DNA from 4 places in the Psychrobacter sp. KH172YL61 genome. Region 1 is predicted to be linked to each of the others. Evidence: predicted binding sites of a transcription regulator. Region 1 holds the regulator's gene; each other region holds the start of a gene.
The links. The regulator PhoB, encoded in region 1, activates phosphate uptake and scavenging genes when phosphate is short. The targets are predictions, from matches to a motif close to TGTCATNAANCTGTCATAA.
Positions count from the first base shown of each region.

Region 2: a site for PhoB is predicted at 1,353-1,371, ahead of PKHYL_RS08830 (porin). Genes of this name have one in related genera too.
Region 3: a site for PhoB is predicted at 1,414-1,432, ahead of pstS (phosphate ABC transporter substrate-binding protein PstS). Genes of this name have one in related genera too.
Region 4: a site for PhoB is predicted at 1,375-1,393, ahead of PKHYL_RS03840 (porin). Genes of this name have one in related genera too.

Region 1 covers NZ_AP019516.1:2,806,083-2,809,300, forward strand. The annotation lists gene phoR (phosphate regulon sensor histidine kinase PhoR) at 1-887, opposite strand, end outside; gene phoB (phosphate regulon transcriptional regulator PhoB) at 980-1,684, opposite strand; partial or broken gene dtd (D-aminoacyl-tRNA deacylase) at 1,797-2,250, opposite strand; gene asd (archaetidylserine decarboxylase) at 2,380-3,213, shown strand.
Region 2 covers NZ_AP019516.1:1,648,268-1,651,485, reverse strand. The annotation lists gene PKHYL_RS08840 (fatty acid--CoA ligase) at 1-722, shown strand, start outside; gene PKHYL_RS08835 (acyl-CoA thioesterase) at 851-1,306, shown strand; gene PKHYL_RS08830 (porin) at 1,529-1,879, shown strand; gene PKHYL_RS08825 (hypothetical protein) at 1,876-2,523, shown strand; gene PKHYL_RS17520 (LysR substrate-binding domain-containing protein) at 2,669-3,055, opposite strand; gene PKHYL_RS17515 (LysR family transcriptional regulator) at 3,039-3,218, opposite strand, start outside.
Region 3 covers NZ_AP019516.1:113,606-116,823, reverse strand. The annotation lists gene pstS (phosphate ABC transporter substrate-binding protein PstS) at 169-1,341, opposite strand; TPP riboswitch at 1,635-1,790, shown strand; partial or broken gene thiC (phosphomethylpyrimidine synthase ThiC) at 2,037-3,218, shown strand, end outside.
Region 4 covers NZ_AP019516.1:746,352-749,569, forward strand. The annotation lists gene PKHYL_RS03835 (porin) at 121-1,230, shown strand; gene PKHYL_RS03840 (porin) at 1,426-2,613, shown strand; partial or broken gene PKHYL_RS03845 (CTP synthase) at 2,843-3,218, shown strand, end outside.

The sequences.
Region 1 (3,218 bases):
TCGTCCTCAACGGCAAATCGGCACCCATCCGATGTCTGCGTCCAACTGATGGTAATATTACCGCCTTTTGGCGTATATTTAATCGCATTAATGACTAAGTTGGACAAGGCGCTGATCAAGTACACCTCCGACCCATATAACCCGTCATAGGTATCTATGTGCAAATGAATGGTGTGCTTGTACGCTTGGTTATATGCCTGTGCATCATCATAGATATTGGTGAGGAGTTTGGTCATATCGACATCATTAAACTCATGCGTCTCTTCGATTTCAATCTTGGAGAGCAGTAATAAGTCATTTACGATTCGATTCATACGGGCTGTTTGCTGGGTCATCAGCTCAAAACCGCGACGCCACTGTGGCGGCATGTCTGGTTGGTGAGAGAAGTTCTCCAAATAGCCCATCATTACTGTCAGCGGCGTGCGTAGCTCATGAGAGACATTCGCCACAAAGTCTTGGCGCATTTGCTCTAAATGCTGTACGCGGGTCACATCATAAATAAACAATAGCTTCTCGTCACCAAAAGGCGTGAGCTCACACTTTAGATAACGACTGGGATCGCGCCACGATTCTATATGAATACCATCATTGGGCAGGGTGGTGTTTTGATAGTACTGGCGAAACTCGGGCACAATGATAAAGTCAAACACACTTTGGCCTTTGTCAGCTGGCTGCAGTGACAAGAGATCCTGCGCCGCCTGATTCCACCACTCTAACCCATCATCTTCATTCAGTAAGATGACCGCATCTCGCAATGCTCGCAGCGCACTTCTGATTTTCTCTAATTGCTCCGCCGCATTTTGGCTAGCGATTTGTGCTGGCGCATCTTGCTGGTCATTATTATAGTTATGGTCTTTTTTCTTTTTTGCTGGCGCTATCTTGTTCATTTCTTATCCTTACCACTATCCGCTATTTTATTTATTGTTATGGTGGCATTGTTCATACAAGATCAAGTTATCAAAAATCAACTTATATAAGATTAGCTTGGCTCAATAAGACTAGAGAACCGATAGCCTGTACCGCGCACCGTTTGTATCAATGTATCACAATCATAAGGACGCAGTAGTTTACGTAGACGCTTGATATGTACATCAATGGTTCGATCTTCGATATAAACGTTACCGCCCCAAACCTGATCGAGCAGCTGCGTTCTTGTGTAAGCGCGCTCTGGGTGACTCATAAAAAATGCCAGTAGACGATATTCTGTCGGGCCGACCTCGATGACTTTTCCTGCGGCTGTCACGCGCTGGCTTTTGGTATCGAGACTCAGCTGACCAATTTCGATAGGCTTGTCGCTACTCATCGCGCTACTACGGCGCAAGACGGCTTTGATTCTGGAAATCAGCTCGCGCGTCGAAAAAGGCTTGGTCATGTAATCATCTGCACCTGCATCTAGGCCGTGAACCTTGCTGTCTTCTTCGCTTTTGGCCGTTAGCATAATGACGGGTATCTCAGAGAGCATCTCATCGCTTTTGAGCATACGACAAAAATCAACACCGCTCTTGTCTCCGGGCAACATCCAATCTAATAATATTAATGACGGTCTATGATCGACCACTTGCTGATGCGCTTCTGATACGTCAGCCGCTTGTAGGCTATCAAACCCAGCCATTTCTAGCGTCATCACAACCATTTCACGAATCGCAGGTTCATCTTCAACAATCAAAATTTTCTCATTATACATAGGACATTCTCGGTGTTAGCGGACAAAATCTGGCATATAAAAAGGCGATAAATACTCACCAGTCTCTATCTATTAAACGGATTAATTATGACAGCCTGATGACACTCTGATGTCAGATCTCCAATAGAAAATTAAGTGGTCCATCATTGATGCTTTCAACTTGCATATCAGCGCCAAACTGACCAGTGGCTACATTCGGATACTGGGTTTTGGCATAGTCGATGAGTTGCTCGAACAGCACTTGGGCCGCATCAGGTGCCATCGCGCCATCAAAGTCAGGGCGGCGACCTTTATCCGTTTTTGCCATCAGCGTAAATTGTGACACTAATAACAATCCGCCGCCGACTTGCTGGACGTTTTTATCCAGTTTACCAAATTTGGCAGGATCGTCATCATTTTCAAAAAATGCGATAGGTCAATATTTTGTCAATCATTCGCTTGGCGGCGGCGAAATCATCATCATGACCCAACCCAATATAGGCCAATATCCCATGATCAATTTTGCCAACACAATGCTCATCGATAGTGACGCTAGCACGGCTCACTCGTTGTATCAGTGCTTTCATTTACGACCTTCTTTATTTATAAATGGCTTACAGTTTATGGTCAGACAATAATACGCTGTCCATGATAAAATATGGCCATTAACTTGCCTATGCAATAATGACATCACATCCTATTTTGGTAGCCTTATTATGAATGTATTTACCACCTTACAACAGCTGGTACCGCAGCAAAAGCTCAGTAAAGTCGCTGGACGTTTGGCCGCCAGTCGTCATCCTTATGTCAAACGCACCTTTATCCGTGGTTTTGCCAAAGCTTATAATATCAGCCTAGATGAGTATGAGCGCCAGAGCCTTAATGCTTACGAGAGTTTTAATGACTTTTTTACTCGTGAACTAAAAGAAGATGCTCGCACCATCGATACCACCGCAAACGGCATCGTTAGTCCTGCTGACGGTATCATCTCTCAGCTTGGGCAAATTAAAGATCATAAAATGCTACAAGCCAAAGGGCGTCACTATGACGTTGGCCAATTGCTGGCTGATAGCGAAGATGGCCGTTATTTTGCCGATGGTAGTTTTGCGACAATCTATCTAGCTCCTAGCAATTACCACCGTGTTCATATGCCATTTGCCGGTACGCTGACCAAGACTCGCTATGTCCCTGGTACGCTGTTTTCGGTCAACAATACCACGGCAGCTAATGTGCCGGACTTGTTTGCACGTAATGAGCGTTTGGTCTGCATGTTTGATACCAAGTATGGCAAAGCGGCCGTTGTCATGGTAGGCGCTATGATTGTCGCTGGTATCGAAACCGTCGCCACTGGCAAAATTACCCGCACGGATGATATACAAGAAGCGGATCACGATATGCAGTTTGCGGCAGGTGATGAGCTTGGTCGTTTTTATTTAGGATCAACGGCTATCGTAGTGTTGCCAAAAGCAGCAAAAGCCGATTGGCAAGAGACCATGAAAGCCAATAGTTTTGTAAAAATGGGTCAATTACTGGGTGTCACGAAACCGTAATTTAT
Region 2 (3,218 bases), 1.2 Mb from region 1:
GTATTGAGTTTATGTCAGGGTTTGGGATGTCAGAGTCCTGCCCTGTGCTGTCTCGAGCGGTATTCGATGACAAAACCGAGTCAATGACCCTAGAGGACAATCTCAATTATCGCTGTCTGTCAGGCTCGCCCATCATGCTGGTATCGATGGAAATTTGGGACGAAAATGGTCAACCCCAACCGATGGATGGTGAGTCGACAGGCGAGCTTGTGATACGAGCGCCGTGGCTAACGCAAAGCTACTTTAAAAATCCCGATGCAGGCAATGCGTTATGGAAAGGCGGCTGGATGCATACGCAAGACATTGCCTGCATAAGCGCCGATGGTACGCTGAGCATCACCGATAGACTAAAAGACGTTATCAAGTCTGGTGGCGAATGGGTGTCCTCGCTTGAGGTTGAGACGATTCTATCCTTTCACCCAAGCGTTGCTGATATCGCGGTAATTGGTGTCCCAGATACGCGCTGGGGCGAGCGCCCTCTTGCATTGGTCGTGCTAAAACCAGACTATGCCGATACAACGTCGACAGATATTTTGGCACTGGGTCATCAAGCGGTTGAGAGAGGTCATTTGCCAAAATATGGCGTCCCAAGTGAAGTGAGGTTCTTATCCGAGATGCCAAAAACCAGCGTCGGTAAACTCGATAAAAACGCATGCGCTCGATGTATTCAGAAAACCTCATCTAGCCAAATAGACCTGTCACCATCACAGCGAGTTTACTAACAGAAAAGACGTATATAAACCCTAGTATCTGCATAAATGCTAGGGATGGAGGAGGTGTGTGTCATGAGTACCCTGAGTCACACGCATCATCTATATAACAAAACCTACCTAATAAAAAGAGACAAGCTATGGAAGCGGTTCCTACATTTCCAGAAATACAAGAAGCTGTCACCAGTGATGACAGTCATCCATTACACGACTTTACGGTGATCTACCCTCAACAAGTGGAATGGGGTGATATGGATACCTTTGGTCATGTCAACAATGTGGTCTATTACGAATACTCTCAAAATGCTCGTATTTACTACAACAGGCGGCTTGGTTTATTTAATGAAAAAACGTTTTCGGTGATGGCGGCCTCGTCATGTCGATACCTTACTCCAGTTGCTTATCCTGATACGTTGTGGATCGGCGTCAAGGTCAAAAAAATCGGCAACTCAAGTCTGGTGCACGAATACACCTATTATAGTACCGCACTAAAAAAAGTCGTTGCAATCGGTGAGTCGGTTTTGGTCTATCTCGATAAATTGAGCGGACAAAAAAAGCCAATCGATGAGACGCAAAAGAAGCCATTGCAGCATTAGAGAGTATCGACCAAGAAGCATAACACCCAATAGAACATCAATTCGTTACTGACTCTTTGATGAGACAGCAGGTAATAGGTAGGAGGCAATTTATAAAAAACGCATTCATGGTTATGAAGTAAAGAGCGCGTAATCGCCATTGGCATTGATAAGGATATCAACATATAACAGGGAAGAGAGGAATGATGCTTTTATACAAAAAGGCTATCTATAGGATTGGCTATGGTAGCAACCTGCGCATCTGCGCAAGCGATCGATATTGTGACAACGGGCGATACAACATTGAGTATCGGGGGTTATATCAAAGCAGAAGGGGCATTTAATTCGCCTGATGAGGGAGATTCAGAATTTAAAGGAAACTTACGCCAGTCACGTATTAATATGAAGACGACCAAGTCTGTGGAGGATAAAAAGCTCACAGGTTTTATTGAAGGCGATTTTTATGGGGATTATGCCAAGGGCGGATCCAACCTGCGCTTGCGCCATGCTTATGTGCAAGTGGATGATCTGACAGTGGGTAAAACGTGGAACGGTCAATTTTTGGCCGTTGCACCCCTCCACCGAGCAGCTTGATTTTTGGGGGAACAGGTATCGGCACAGCCTCCGGTGGCGGCTCATACATTCGTCCAGATTTGACGGTGCATTACACTTACAAGGGGCTGCGTTTTACCGCTCAAGACCCCGTGTATGACGATGCCAGCCTGCCTGACATGGTGGTCAGCTACAAAGATAAGATAGCCAATCTCGACTATAATGTCGCTGTCACGGCGCGTGAGGCTGAGAACGGAGAGGACTCGGATGTGGGCGTCGGCGTGTCTTTAGCAGGCAAGCTGGCTTTGGGAGAGCATTCGCTCCATGGTAGTGTGTTCAATGGTAAAGGCATGGGTGCTTATTCTGCCATATGTGTGGGCGGGCCGCTTATTATGAATGGCGGTGCCGATTGTGACGCTGAAGATGGCAAACTGATCTCTCAGACAGGTTATAGTGTTGGTTATAAGCATCAGTTCTCTCAAAAACTGCGTGGCAACTTGCGTTATGGTGAGGTCAATGTCGATGACGCGGCAAATACCTCTGCCAATGTCAAAAGCGCCAACCTTATCTATGAGTATCTGCCAGATTTAGACTTGGGGATTGAGTGGCGAGAGCAAAGTGCGACGACCTTTCCATGGATGCCAGCAGGTCAGCAAATTGAAATAATGGCCAAATACGAGTTTTGAGAGTGATGAATTGAGAGGGGTGCTATTTTTAATGATATTTATAATATAGCTCACGATAGACTTGTCATGCTACCAAGCGCATTAAACAACACCCTAGACATTTATCAATGCATGGGGTGTTTTGGTGAGGGTCGCTAATAGTTATCTACAAGTGTTGTATCGATTCATCCCAATAGGGCGGTGAACCGTAATACCCTTCGATAAAATCGATAAAACATCTGATTTTGTGCGGCAACAGCTTTCGATGGGCGTACACCGCATACAACCCCAATGTCTCGGGTTCATAATCAGGTAACACCATCATAAGCTTCCCTTTACTCAGTGCTTCGCTTGCAATAAACGTGGGCTGTAATGCTATTCCAGCGCCAGCCACTGCCGCATTGACAAGCAAATCTCCGTTATTACTGCTCAGCTCTGGGCTTAGCTGATTGGTCGCATCTAGCCACTGATAAATATCTTCTTTGCCGTATTTTTCCATATAACTGTAATGCAAATACCGATGGTTTTTTAGGTCTTCAGGTTTGCTGGGCACGCCATATTTCTCTAGATAGGCAGGGGGAAGCACACAAGATGACGCGGACAGGCGCAACTTGCTTAGCAATCAGTGACGAGCTTTTGAGCTGACCGATGCGCAGCGCCACATCAAATCCTTCTTCAACGATATCTACTTTGCGGTCGTTGAGCTGCAAATCGAC
Region 3 (3,218 bases), 500 kb from region 1:
TGTTCATTTCGTTTTATGACAGCAAACGCAACTTGACTAATGATTATCGTGAAATATAGCGATTAGTGTTTTGGTCAAATTTGCTGTGATAAAACCTCTCAAACCACTACCGGAGAATAGTGGCTTAAGAGGAAATCAAAAAGTCATTAAGCAGCTTGTACAGATCGTTTATTGCGCTGGCTTATAAACAGGCTGTCCATCGCTACCTTTGACCTCATTCCATTTCTCTTTGAATAGAGCCACTGCTGTATCAGAGAATGGGACATAGTCTAGCGCCATGGCATCATCATCACCTTGGGTATACGCCCAGTCAAAGAAGTTCAACACGCCAGCGACTTGCTGAGGATTCTCTGGTTGCTTGTGTACTAAGATGAAAGTAGCAGCAGCGATTGGCCATGCTTGATCCGTCTCAGAGTTGGTGATGACTTTATAAAAGCCTTCTTGTTGTGACCAATCGATGTCACCAGCGGCGGCAAAGGTTTCAGCAGATGGCTGCACGATATTGCCCGCGGCATTTTTAAGCGCGGCATGTGACATGTTGTTTTGCTTGGCGTAGGCATACTCCACATAGCCGATAGAGTTTTTCATGCGGTTGACGTAGCTTGAGACGCCCTCATTACCTTTACCACCTGCACCAGTCGCAGAGGTTGGCCACTTGACCGTTTTATCAACCCCAACGCTGTCTTTCCAATCTGGTGATACCTTGGCGAGATAATCGGTAAAGTTAAACGTCGTACCTGAACCATCTGAGCGGAATACTGTGGTGATGGCGGCATCTGGCAAAGTCAAATCTGGGTTCAAGGCTTTGATCGCAGGATCATTCCAGTTATTGATTTTACCCAGATAGATATTGGCTAAGGTTTCACCATCTAGCTTCAACTGACCTGGCTCAACGCCATCGATGTTAACGATTGGCACAACGCCACCAATCACGGTTGGGAACTGGATAAGACCAGACTCTTCAAGCTCTTCAGGTGTTAATGGCGCATCAGAAGCACCAAAATCGACGGTTTTTGATTGGATTTGTTTGATACCACCAGATGAGCCAATAGATTGATAGTTGACTTGGCCACCTGTGGCAGCGTTATAGTCAGAAGACCATTTGGCATAGATCGGCTGCGGGAATGATGCGCCTGCACCTGTGATATTCATGGCAATGTTTTCAGCAGATTTGAAACCCGTGTCAGCAGAAGGCGTTGCCTGAGTCTGCGTGGTGGTTTCAGCCGTGGTAGCGGCGCTACTGGTCGTATCAGCAGCTGGTTCTGCCGTTTCTGTTGACTTATTACACGCCGTAAGCATTAATGTACAACTAACGGCCACTGCTAATAACGAATAACGCATGTAGGACTCCTGAAATTTAACAACGATATAAAAAAGCATTGTTTGTGATATGAGCGTTATCTTGCCAAATCTTTATGACAGTTTAATGACAACCTCTCAAATCCTGCATTCGCTTTACACAATATTTAGCAATCGCCTCTAAGTATCAGTAATATCAAGGAATTTTAATTACTATCAATAACTCCCTGTTCTTTGTATCCATGCTAAATAGCAAAATAAGCGCCTGATATTTTCATCCAAATTCCATTAGCCGTTAACGCAGAATTTTGTTAGTATGAAGAAGATTTACAACACTGACAGACTCGGGGTGCGATGTAGCATTGGCCTACTTTATTAAACGTTTATAGTTAAACATTGATAAAAGTAGCCACCTATCTACATTCGCTGAGAGATCACCCGCCGAACCTGATGCGGTTAGTACCGACGCAGGGAAGTCTTAAGCACGTTGTTATTGATGACAACGGACGCGTAAAAATACTTTTTTATCATCGCTATTGTCTAACGATGCACGCCGCATACGTAGATAACGAGAGAAGATAGAAAGCGGCGTCCACTATTTGATGACCATTAACCGCGACAATTTCTTTGCTCGCTGTTAGGTGTTGATAATATAAATTTGTCTGAATGACGAGTGTTTGCCCCGCAGCTACTGGCGGTGTTGCTTTTATTCAAAAACCAACACGCTAGGACAGCATATGACTATTTCAAACAGCAGCTCTTTTGACAATGCCTCTTTAGACAGTGCCTCAGCGCCATCACAAGTCCAAACGCACAACCCAGCCGATAACATACCTCTCGTATCAGACACCAAAGCCGATAAAAAAGCCGACGCGCTAAAGACACCTGCCCACCGCGCCGCCAGTGATGCACGCTTTGAAGAAGACGCGCGCGACTTACACCGTATCCCTACCCGCCTCGCGCAAAGTCTATATCGAAGGCTCACGGCCTGATATTCAAGTACCGATGCGTGAAATCAGCTTAACGGATACGCCAGTTGGCGGTACGGGTGATAAGGATGGCGAGCACAATCCGCCTTTTTATGTGTACGATACTTCAGGCGTGTACACTGACCCCAATGTCGAGATTGATCTGACCCGCGGTCTACCCAAACTGCGTGAAAACTGGATCGCCGAGCGCGGTGATACCGAGCAACTAAGCGGTCTGTCTAGCTCATACGGGCAAGCACGTGCTCGTGATATCAGCACTGCCAACCTCAGGTTTGCTCATATTGACAAACCGCGCCGTGCCAAAGCAGGGAAAAACGTCACTCAGATGTACTACGCGCGTCGCGGCATCATTACCCTGAGATGGAATATATTGCGATACGTGAGACGCAAAAGCAGCATGAACTGACTGACATGCGTCAACATGAGGGTGAGAGCTTCGGTGCCAATATGCCCAAAATTATCACCCCTGAGTTTGTCCGTGATGAAGTAGCCGCTGGACGTGCAATTATCCCCAACAACATCAACCACCCTGAATCTGAGCCAATGATTATCGGGCGCAACTTTTTGGTAAAAATCAATGCCAATATCGGCAACTCAGCGCTCGGCTCATCGATTGATGAAGAAGTCTCCAAAATGACATGGGCCACGCGTTGGGGCGCGGATACCATCATGGATTTATCGACGGGCAATCACATTCATGAAACTCGTGAATGGCTAATCCGCAACTCTCCTGTGCCGATTGGTACCGTACCGATTTATCAAGCCTTAGAAAAAGTCGATGGCGTCGCTGAAGATCTGACGTGGGAGATATTCCGTGATACCTTGATTGAGCAAGCCGAGCAAGGTGTGGATTACTTTACCATTCACGCAGGCGTCCTGCTCCGCTATGTACCGCTCACCGCAAAGCGTTTGACAGGTATCGTCTCACGC
Region 4 (3,218 bases), 1.1 Mb from region 1:
TTCTGACTAAACTTGGTAGCCAGTTACACATTATATCTTTGAGGATTTGTGACGATACCATTATGGGCGCCAGCTAATAATGGCTTGCTCATTACTACAATTGTAAAGTGGAGATACCCCATGAAAAAGTTACTTTTAGCTACAGCAATCGCAGCCCTATCTGTATCTGCCGCACAGGCAGCACCTACCGTTTATGGTAAAGTATTCGTTACTACTGATTACGTTAATGCTGAAATTGATGGTCAGAATATGGATAATAATAACAGAATTAATGAAGACAACGGTTCATTACAAGTTAATTCTAATATTTCACGTTTAGGCTTCAGAGGCTCTGAAGCGATAACGGCCAACACTGACGTAATTTACCAATTAGAGTACGGCGTTAAAGTTGATGATAGTGGTAGCGATAACATTGGCTTCAAAAGCCGTGACACTTATCTTGGTCTAGTCAACAAAGATTTCGGTCAGTTCCGTTTTGGTCGTAACTACACAGTCATTGACTATATCAATAACGTATCAGTTAATGAAGGTTATTGGGATAATCTTGGCTCTAGTACTCTGAACAACAACGACAGCTTTGCTAATATTTTGACCCCGACCGTTGGTAACCGTATCAACAACTCTATCATCTGGTTTGCTCCTAAATACAACGATCTACCATTAGCGCTTGCGCTGATGTATGGTGCTGATGAAGACTTTATATCTGAGAGTGGTCGTGACGCAGGCTATGGTGCCTCATTGATGTTTGATCCAGGTACAGGCATTACCGCTGGTATTGCTTATGAGCAAGACATGAGTGTTAGTGGTGATATTATCCGTGGCAGTGCTAGCGTCGATTTAGGTAAATATATCGCAGCTCCTGTAAAGTTAGGCGTTCTATATCAAGAAGCTGACTATGCCGGTACTACTACTGCAACAGAGGACGGTTTAGTGGTGAGTGCTGAAATGGGTCTTTCGAATTTTGCCCGTCCAGCCTCTGTTTATATTCAGTATGACAAAACCGACAATATCAGTGGTCTTGAGAATAATGACTCAAATCAAGTCGTTGTAGGTGGCAAATATGCGTTTAAAAATAATATGATCGCTCATGCCTATGCTGGTCTAAATTCAGCGGAATTAAACAATGGTCGTTTTGGTTCGAGAGACGAAGACGGCAATGTTAATGAAATCGACTTACGTGGTGATATTGACGTACTCGCTATCGGTGGTGGTCTAGAGTACTTATTCTAATCTAACCATTAGAATCTAAATAAAAAACTCATCCTTCGGGGTGGGTTTTTTTGTTTTGTAATCAATACTGTGTCTTGAACAACAGCGTGTCTTAAATAACAGAATCCGTAAAATTAATAATAACATTTGTGTAAACTTTGGTTTTTTCATCTTACTGTAATATTTGCTTGGTAAAGTTATGTCTAAGCAGTTCTTATGGCTCGCTATATATATGGTTTCGAAGGTATAGGACCTTGCCATTATATATCTAATGATCTTAGACCATTTATCACTCAAATCGTAAAGTGGAGATATCCTTTGAAAAAATTACTTTTAGCCACAGCCGTCGCTGCACTTTCAGTTTCTGCTGCCCATGCTGCGCCAACTGTATATGGTAAAGCATTTTTAACCTTAGATTATGTTAGTACAGACTACGATGCAGCTAACAAGACAGATGAAGATACATTTAAACTTAACTCTAATCAATCACGTATTGGTTTTAAAGGTGAAGATGATCTTACTGATACCACTAAATTAGTCTATCAATTGGAATATGGTATTGATGTTGATGACGATAGCCAACAGTTTAGATCACGTAATACTTATGTAGGCTTAGCCCACAACACTTTAGGTACTGTACTAGCGGGACGCCATGATACCCCATTGAAACTTGCACAAAACAAAGTTGACGTGTTTAATGATAGCTTATTTGATATTAAAAATGCGGGTGTTTCAGGTGAATACCGTGCTAACAATATGGTGGCCTATCAATCACCTGTTATTGTCGGTATGCCAGTGAGTTTTATGGCAGCTACCGCATTATCAGAAACTGATGCCGACGGTGATATTCTCGTTTCCGCAGAATCTGGTACGAAGCCTGCAGTCTATCGTGATAGAAAAGTAAAAGATAACGGTTATTCTGCTTTATTAGCCTATGACAAAAATGGTGTTTATCTAGCCGGTGCTTATGACAAAGACATGGGTGCTAACAATGTAAATACTGGCGTGATTGATAATACGTGGCGTTTGGTTGCTGGTTTAGATATGGGCAAAATGAATATGGTTTCGGGCTTAACTTTAGGTGCTCTATACCAACAAAGCCAATACTACGATAATTATAGCATCGTTAACAACAACCGCGTTAACAAAGCCAGTGAAGATGAAAAATCTTGGCTAATTAGTGGTAAATATAAAGTTGGTGCAACACCTTGGGCAGTTAAAGCACAGTATGTTAATACCACTGACGAAAAAGGCGTAAAAGATGCTGATGTAAATGAAATCGCAGTTGGTGGAGAATATGCATTCAATAAAGCGACCACGGGTCATATTTATGCAGGGCAAATCAGCCGTGACAATAACAAAGATGACTTGATTGTAGGTACGGGTATTGAATACAAATTCTAATCTAAACATTAGAAAACGTATTATAAAAAACTCATCCTTCGGGGTGAGTTTTTTTGTTGTGACCTTTTAAAGCCGCAGTGGGTTATAATAGCTACGTATTTACGATGATTACGCACTTATGACAATTAAGCGTTAAAAACTGAGTGTTTTAAAGAGTTTGCGCTTTTGCCCTATATTTTGTAGCGTATTTTTAGTAAAATCCTTCTTTACCAATTACCGACAGAGTACTATGACCAAGTTTATATTTGTGACCGGTGGGGTAGTGTCCTCACTAGGAAAAGGTATTACCGCAGCCCTCTTGCCGCAGTCCTTGAAGCACGTGGCGTGAGCGTGACGATGACCAAAATGGATCCGTATATCAACGTCGATCCAGGTACGATGAGTCCGTTTCAGCATGGTGAGGTGTTCGTCACCGAAGATGGCGCAGAGACAGATTTGGATTTGGGTTATTATGAGCGTTTTTTACGTCACTCAAAAATGAGTAAAAGTAATAACTTCACCAGTGGCCGTATTTATCAAAATGTTTTAAATAAAGAACGTCGCGGTGAATACCTTGGCGGTACGGTACAGGTTATTCCGCATATTACCGATGAAATCAAAAACAA